DNA from 2 places in the Paenibacillus sp. FSL H8-0260 genome. Region 2 is predicted to be linked to the other one. Evidence: riboswitches for the same ligand, from Rfam matches in the RefSeq annotation. Region 2 holds a riboswitch; the other holds the start of a gene.

Region 1 (4,058 bases), 440 kb from region 2:
CGCAAAATCAGCCATACGTTTTGACTGCTCCCCGTAAAGCACTAACGTTGCTTTGGTCGGCTGATCGCCACTGCCATTATTGTTATTGTTGCTACCAGCTTCGTCCCCTTGCGACTTGCCGCCGCATCCGCTTAAAAGTCCCGCCAGCAGTAAAGATGCAAGCAGTAAGGTGAACCCTTTTCTCGATTTGCCCATAAGAACACTCTCCCAAATTTATATTTAGCCTACTAAAATTCAAATAGGCCTAACTACTATTGTTTTTTCTTATTATCCTTTTACAGCGCCAACAGTAACGCCCTTAACAAAGTACTTTTGTACAAAGGGATACAGCAAGATAATCGGACCAATCGCAATACAGGTAATTGCCATCTTAATCGTTTGCGAGGGCAGAATAACATGGCCTGCCATGGTGCCACTTGGATTGGCTGCAAGGTATTGAATATTGGCCATCATTTTGTACAAGATGTATTGCATCGTATATAGCTCGGGGTTATTATTGAGCATTAATGGTAAATAGAAGTCATTCCAATATTGCAGTGCATAAAATAATGAGATCGTAACAAGCCCCGGTTTGGCTAACGGCAGCATCATTTGCATAAAAATCCGCCCATGACCAGCGCCGTCAATTTGTGCACTTTCCAGCAATTCTTGTGGGATGGACTTGAAGAAATTACGTAGCAGATACATATTGAATACATTTATTGAATAAGGCAAAATCAATGCTGCCAACGAATCCTTCAGGCCGAAAAATTGTGTGGTCACTAAATACCACGGCAACATACCGCTGTTAAACAGCAGAGTAAAGTAAGCGAAGAACGCCAGTTTATTACGGTGCTTAAAATCTTTTACGGAAATGACGTAGGCAAAGCATGCTGTTATCGACACCGATAGTAGTGTGCCAAATATTGTCGTAAACAATGTTATCTTGTAGGCTTTTAAGATCATAAAATCAAGATTGGAAAATACATAACGGTAAGTATCCAATGAGAAATGACGTGGAATAATCGAAAAACCTTGCATAGTGATCGCCATTTCATCAGACAGTGAACCGGAAATCGCTAAAACAATCGGGAACAAGCAGAATAGTGCAAATATTGCTGAGCAGACATAAAAGGCTATATTAGTTAACTTATCAGCATTTGATCGTTTCAAATAGACACCCCCTTAAAATAATGTGGAATCTTTGTCGTACCAGCTTGTAATCTTGTTAGCGATAATAACAAGGAAGAAGCCAAAAACAGATTGATATAACGAAATCGCCGACGCAAACGCCATCTCACCATTTCTTACGCCGCTGCGATAAACAAATACATCGATCAGATCCGTGAAGGGTAACAAAATCGGGTTCATATTCGTCAAGCCGATAATCATATTTAGGTTACCGCGCAGCATATTGCCGACCGATAATAGAAACAAAATAATGATGGTCGGTTTAAGCATAGGAATTGTAATTTTAAAAATTTGCTGAAGTTTACTGGCGCCATCTACCTCGGCGGCTTCATACATGGAGGAATCAAAGCCAGTCAACACACCAAAATAAATAATGGAGTTATAACCTGTACTTTGCCAAATCACCACAATGACCAGAATCGGAATCCAAATCCACGGCGTAGCATAAAAATCATAAGTTGAACCGGTGATGCTTTTAATAATCTGATTTAGAAAGCCTGTTTCATTATTCAAAATTGCATTTAGAATGGAGCCAATAACCATCCAAGACATAAAAAACGGAAAAAACATAATGCTTTGATTAACTTTGACGAATCGGCGACTAGAAATTTCATTGAGCATAATAGCAATCGCTACCGCGAAGATGGTGCCAAATACAAAAAATAAAATATTGAACATTATCGTATTAAATGTCGCCCGCATTGCAGTATCAAAATTGTTAAAGAAAAATTGAAAGTTTTTAAAGATGGGATCTGCCCATGGGCTGTTAAAAATACCTCCGTCAAAGCGATATTCCTTAAACACTAAAATCGACCCTGCCATTGGCAAGTAGGAAAAGGCCAACAGCGCTAATATGCCGGGCAGTGCCATCATATAAAGAAGCCCGTCTTTTTTGAGTGCGCTCATAAACCTATTGCTTGTTTTTTGTCTCAAATAAATTCCCCCTCACTTAGTTGCCATGCATAACAAGCTACCTGTACTCCTCTAATAAAACGCTTTCAAAATCTAAATGAAATACGTACTCCAAATAGTAATCTTTTGGGTCTTAAAGTAAATCGCAATTAGAGGAGAAGCTTTTAAAAACGAGCATTTTACCCTCGTTTAGGCTATTAATTTCTCGCATTTTTATTAAAAATCCGTATTATGTGTTTAAATCCAGCGGTAATTAATGTTATTGACAAAATATTTGACAATGATTAGTATTGAAAAATATTAAAAATGAAGTTAGCGGCATAACAATTAAATAATTCGCAAGCTATGATTGCTATGGATCACACTATAGCAGGAGCAGCTTCTGGAGAGACCGTGGGGGATTCCCCCGGCGCCGAAGGGTTCACAATCTCAGGCAAAAGGACAGAAGAGTACTAGATAATTCATTTGTTATTCTGATCATCGTCAGAATAAAGGAATGTATTTTATTTATTATTCTTAGACCTAAGAGATTGGAGCGTATCCAATCTCTTTTTTGTTATCATTTTTACTTGTACATTTTTTCACATAAGGGGGAGTTTGAAATGGCAGCACAAGAATTAAAGAGAGATTTAGAGAATCGGCATGTTCAGCTCATTGCGATTGGTGGAACCATCGGTACCGGATTATTTTTAGGATCAGGTAAAGCTATACAGCTGGCAGGACCATCCATCATTTTTGCTTATTTAATCGTGGGTATCGCTATTTTTTTTGTGATGAGGGCATTAGGAGAACTTCTGTTGTCTAAAGCAGGTTATCAATCTTTTACAGACATTGCCGAAGACTATCTTGGACCGCGGGCGGCGTTTGTAACCGGATGGACCTATTGGTTTTGTTGGATCATGACGGCTATGGCCGATATTATAGCTGTTGGGGTCTATGTACAATATTGGTTTGATATCCCGCAATGGATACCCGCAGTCATTTGTTTAATTATTTTATTAGGACTCAATTTATTAACGGTAAAAAGCTTTGGCGAATTGGAATTTTGGTTTGCTTTAATTAAAGTAATCACTATTCTCGCTTTGATTGCTATCGGGGTAGTCTTACTGGTGATTGGATTCAAAACAACTACCGGAACCGTTGCGCTCAGTAATATTTGGGCACATGGGGGAGTATTTCCAAACGGCATTTCAGGGTTCCTGCTTTCATTTCAAATGGTTGTGTTTGCTTTTGTGGGTGTGGAATTGGTGGGCGTATCGGCAGCAGAGACCTCCAATCCAGAAAAAACTATCCCATCGGCGATTAATAAAATACCTTTGCGAATTCTATTTTTCTACGTGGGTGCTATTATTGCCTTATTATGCATCAACGCTTGGACAGAACTAAACCCGGCAGAAAGCCCTTTTGTTAAAACATTTAGTTTAGTGGGGATTCCGATTGCCGCGGGGGTTATTAACTTCGTTGTATTAACTTCAGCTGCGTCCGCTTGTAATAGCGGGATGTTCTCAACAAGCCGGATTCTATACAATCTAAGCAGAAATGACCAGGCTCCAGCCAACTTTGCAAAGCTTAATAAAAATCATGTACCAAGTAATGCTTTATTCATATCCACACTTGTCTTATCTGTAGGCGCTTTGTTGAGTAAGCTGATTCCGGAGACGGCTTTTGGCATCGTGACAACAATTAGTGCCATTTGTTTCATCTGGGTTTGGGGCGTCGTTCTAATTTGCCATTTGCGATATAAAAAGACGAAGCCGGAATTGCAGGCCAAATCAAAATTCAAAGCACCGTTTACACCCTTTGTGAATTATGTTGTTCTAGCTTTGTTTGCAATCATACTCATAATTATGCTATTTGCTGATGAAACTCGTCCGGCCTTATTGTTGACGCCTCTATGGTTTATATTATTATTTGTTTTGTATTCGATAAATAGAAGAAAGAGGGAAAGAATAACGCCTGATCCAAGAGCACGTCTC
Region 2 (4,058 bases):
TTCTGATGAACAAACGGAGAATGAAACACCTTCAGCACGGGAGTTGGCATTTCGAGAACAAGAGGCGAAGCTTGCTGAGTTAATGGGTGTGATCACCCACTATGTGGAGGAGAATAATCTCGGTGAACAAATATTTGTAGCCGACAAACCGCAGGGCATAGAAATCACGCTCAGCGACCGTTTTCTTTTTGATGTGGGTAAAGCAGATGTGAAGTCACCAGCCCTTCCAGCTCTTCAGCAGTTGTCTGGCTTATTCAAAGATATCGGGGCAACGATCAGCATTGAAGGACATACGGATAATACACCAGTGTCATCAGCTTCACGTTATAACGACAATTGGGAGCTATCGGGTGCTCGTGCGCTTTCTGTGCTGCGCTTTTTCTTAGATAATGAAGGACTGAACCCGGACACTTTTCAATATGCAGGTTATGCCGATACCCGACCAACAGCAGATAATACTACGGTAGCAGGCAAACAGAAAAATCGACGCGTAGAGATCATTGTACTTCGACAGCTTCAAGAGGTGGAATAAAAGTTTGCGCTCAGAGCTAAGTTCGGCAGCAGGGGCAATGGCAATTACCACATTGAGCTAACAAGGGGCTTCATCCAATTTAATTAGGGAAAACCTCCCTGATTATTCACCTATTATCGTATCCAATCGCGGAATGAGGGAATTTCTCCCTGATTATTACTCTTTTTAGTCTGAAATAGTGGTTTTACCGAGATGATTAGGGAGGAATTTCCTAAAACCCTAACTCTCACGCTATAATCGTCTAAAATGAGGGAGGTTTTCCCTAATTCCATACTCCACTAGACCCTCAAACCACTCGATTGGGTTTAGGAATACTCGCACAATCTACATAAGAAACACAAACAGCAAGTCCCCGAATCACAGAAACTTGCTGCTAAAAATATCACACTTGATCAGACTATTTTCCGTCCCCGATTTCCAATTATTCAGCAACTAACGCGCTATAACCAGCTGCATCTAACAGACCTTTTACAGCATCAGCATACTCTCCATCAACTTCAATCTCAAAAATCCAACCCCCGCCATACGGCTGATCATTGATAAGCTCCGGACTAGCTTCTAATCCATCATTCACCTTGGTAACCGTCCCAGAGACGGGCGAATACAACTCCGATACCGTCTTAACGGATTCGATACTGCCTACGCTGTCACCGGCCGAAATGGTCGATCCTACCTCAGGAAACTCAACAAATACGATGTCGCCTAATAAATGCTGAGCATGGTCCGTAATCCCAACACGTACTACTCGCCCTTCTACTTGCTGTGCCCATTCATGCTCTTCGCTGTAAAGAAGGTTGTCTAATACTTCACTCATTTCAAGCCGCCTCATTTCCAATTTGGAGTTCTAAATTTAGTTATAGCCTAAGTTATCCCGGCTCACAATGTCAATATTACTAACAGGAAATTTAAATTTGTCATTTTTTCGACGTTTTCTTGTTGACAGCGCCCGACTATACCCGTTTAATGGAGACATACAAGAAGAAATGACGTTGTCGTCTTTTTATAGACAATAACCGTTTCTCGAAGAAATATAATTGCGGATGATGGCATAGGGAGAGACTGTCTCACTTGAAGACGGCGCCGAAGGAGTAAGCCCTAACAGGGGTGAATCTCTCAGGCAAAAGGACCTTTGTCGGACGTATCTCTGGAGAGCATCAGACGCAAGGCTAGATGCGTCAGATCACCAACGGGGAAACCTGCAAGCTAGTTACGGCAGGGTAACTCTCAGGTACAAAGGACAGAGCAGAAAGCGATTTGTGCATTTATGCATGATTGCTTCTGCCTGTCCTTTTTTCGTATGTAATCAGATCAAGGGGAGTGACGACATGGATGCTTTGAGAAGAACACCTTTTTATGATCTCTATTCCGCTTATACGGAGTCCAGGTGCATTGACTTCGGTGGCTGGGAGCTGCCAGTACAGTTTACAGGTATCGTGAAAGAGCACGAAGCCGTTCGCCAGCAGGCTGGGCTGTTCGATGTCTCGCATATGGGTGAATTCATGGTGATTGGGAGCGGTGCAGAAGACTTTTTGCAAAAAATGACAACCAATGATGTCAGCCGCCTTACAGATGGTGCGGCGCAATATACGCTGCTCTGTTATCCAAATGGCGGAGTTGTCGACGACCTACTCGTGTATCGCCTAAGCGAAGGGCATTATATGCTCGTCGTTAATGCCTCCAACATCGACAAAGACTTCCAGTGGCTGCAAGAGCATTTGACCTCTGAATTCGGCGAAGTCACGCTCACTAATGTCTCTGACGAGACGCTTTTGCTCGCCTTGCAGGGTCCTCTGGCAGAGACCATTCTCGCGGAAGTTACGGATGCTCCTATTTCAGCACTCAAGCCTTTCCATTTCATCGAACGCGCCACCGTTTGCGGTGTAGAGGTACTTATCTCCCGTACGGGTTATACCGGTGAAGATGGCTTCGAGATTTACGCTCCGCTGGAAGGTGCAGAAACGTTATGGAACGGACTGCTTGCAGCAGGCGCGCCCCACGGATTAACACCTGCTGGACTGGGTGCACGGGATACCCTGCGTTTTGAGGCGAAATTACCACTGTACGGTCAGGAGCTATCTGCTGACATCACCCCGCTTGAAGCAGGAGTACAGTTCTTCGTGAAGCTGGACAAAATAGACTTTATCGGACGCGATGCACTAATACAGCAAAAAGAAGCTGGCATTCCCCGTCGCCTTGTCGGCCTAGAAATGATTGATCGAGGCATTCCACGCTCCCATTATCCTGTTTGGGCAGATGGGGTTAAGATTGGTGAGGTCACAACCGGAACGCAGTCCCCTACGCTGAAACGTAACCTGGGGTTGGCATTGCTTGATGCTGCTTACAGTGAAATAGGCACAGAGGTTTACGTGGAGATACGAGGTAAGCAGCTTAAGGCTGTAGTGATTAAGGCCCCTTTTTACAAGTATAAACGCCTTTAGCGTCCATATAAGGACGGTGAGCTTTTAAGCGAGAAATAGAAGGATAAAGTATAGCGTGAAAATTGTACTTTCTTATATTTTAAAAAAGCCAAGGAGTGAAACCTTAATGAAGCACCGTTATCTGCCCATGACAGAACAGGACCGCGTAGAGATGATGGAGACCGTCGGGATTCAGTCTATAGATGAGCTGTTCTCCGATATTCCTGAAGCGGTACGTTACCAAGGCACTATGCCGATGTCTGAACCACTCGATGAATACGCCCTGCTGCGCCACATGAAAGGTTTGGCTGACCAAAATGCCGACTTTGATTCTCACGCCAGCTTCCTCGGCGCCGGATTATACGATCATCACATCCCTGTGGTCATCAACCATGTCATTTCCCGTTCTGAATTCTACACTGCCTACACTCCTTATCAACCGGAGATCAGCCAAGGTGAGCTGCAAGCGATCTTCGAATTCCAATCCTACATTTGCGAACTAACCGGTATGAAAGTTGCCAATGCCAGTATGTATGATGGCGCTACAGCTTTATCCGAAGCAGCGGTTCTCGCGGCTGGTGCTACCAAACGCAAAAAATTAATCGTCTCCCGTACCGTTCATCCTGAGGCTCGCCAAGTGCTACGTACTTCGGCTAATGCTTGGGGTCTGGAGGTGGTGGAGATTGACTATAAAGACGGTGTTACCGATCAAGCTAAACTTGCTGAAGCTATCGATGGTGATACTGCCGCAGTACTGGTGCAATCGCCTAACTTCTTCGGCAGCATTGAGGATCTTCGCTCGGTTGAGCCGCTGATTCACGCGGTTAAAGGTCTTCTTGTAGTCAGCGCCAACCCAATAGCTCTTGGTGTACTTGAAACTCCGGGCAAACTTGGAGCCGACATCGTAGTCGGTGATGCTCAGCCACTCGGTATTCCAGCTTCTCTCGGGGGTCCAACTTGCGGATTCTTTGCCGTAGCTGATCACCTGATGCGCCGCATGCCAGGCCGGATCGTTGGCCAAACGGTAGACCGTAATGGTAAACGTGGCTTCGTTCTTACACTTCAAGCGCGTGAACAGCATATTCGTCGTGAAAAAGCGACATCGAATA

The links. A riboswitch is a leader RNA that binds a small molecule or an ion and turns the genes downstream of it on or off. The one in region 2 is predicted to bind glycine.
Region 1: it holds a riboswitch for glycine, as region 2 does, so the genes downstream of both, MHI51_RS30050 (amino acid permease) here and gcvT (glycine cleavage system aminomethyltransferase GcvT) in region 2, are expected to answer to the same signal.

Annotation. Positions count from the first base shown of each region.
Region 1 is NZ_CP150298.1:6,761,543-6,765,600, reverse strand. Features, by position in the region: gene MHI51_RS30065 (DUF3502 domain-containing protein) at 1-195, opposite strand, end outside; gene MHI51_RS30060 (carbohydrate ABC transporter permease) at 268-1,152, opposite strand; gene MHI51_RS30055 (ABC transporter permease subunit) at 1,165-2,103, opposite strand; glycine riboswitch at 2,455-2,537, shown strand; gene MHI51_RS30050 (amino acid permease) at 2,685-4,058, shown strand, end outside.
Region 2 is NZ_CP150298.1:6,322,773-6,326,830, forward strand. Features, by position in the region: gene MHI51_RS28180 (flagellar motor protein MotB) at 1-532, shown strand, start outside; gene gcvH (glycine cleavage system protein GcvH) at 954-1,346, opposite strand; glycine riboswitch at 1,573-1,671, shown strand; gene gcvT (glycine cleavage system aminomethyltransferase GcvT) at 1,858-2,970, shown strand; gene gcvPA (aminomethyl-transferring glycine dehydrogenase subunit GcvPA) at 3,077-4,058, shown strand, end outside.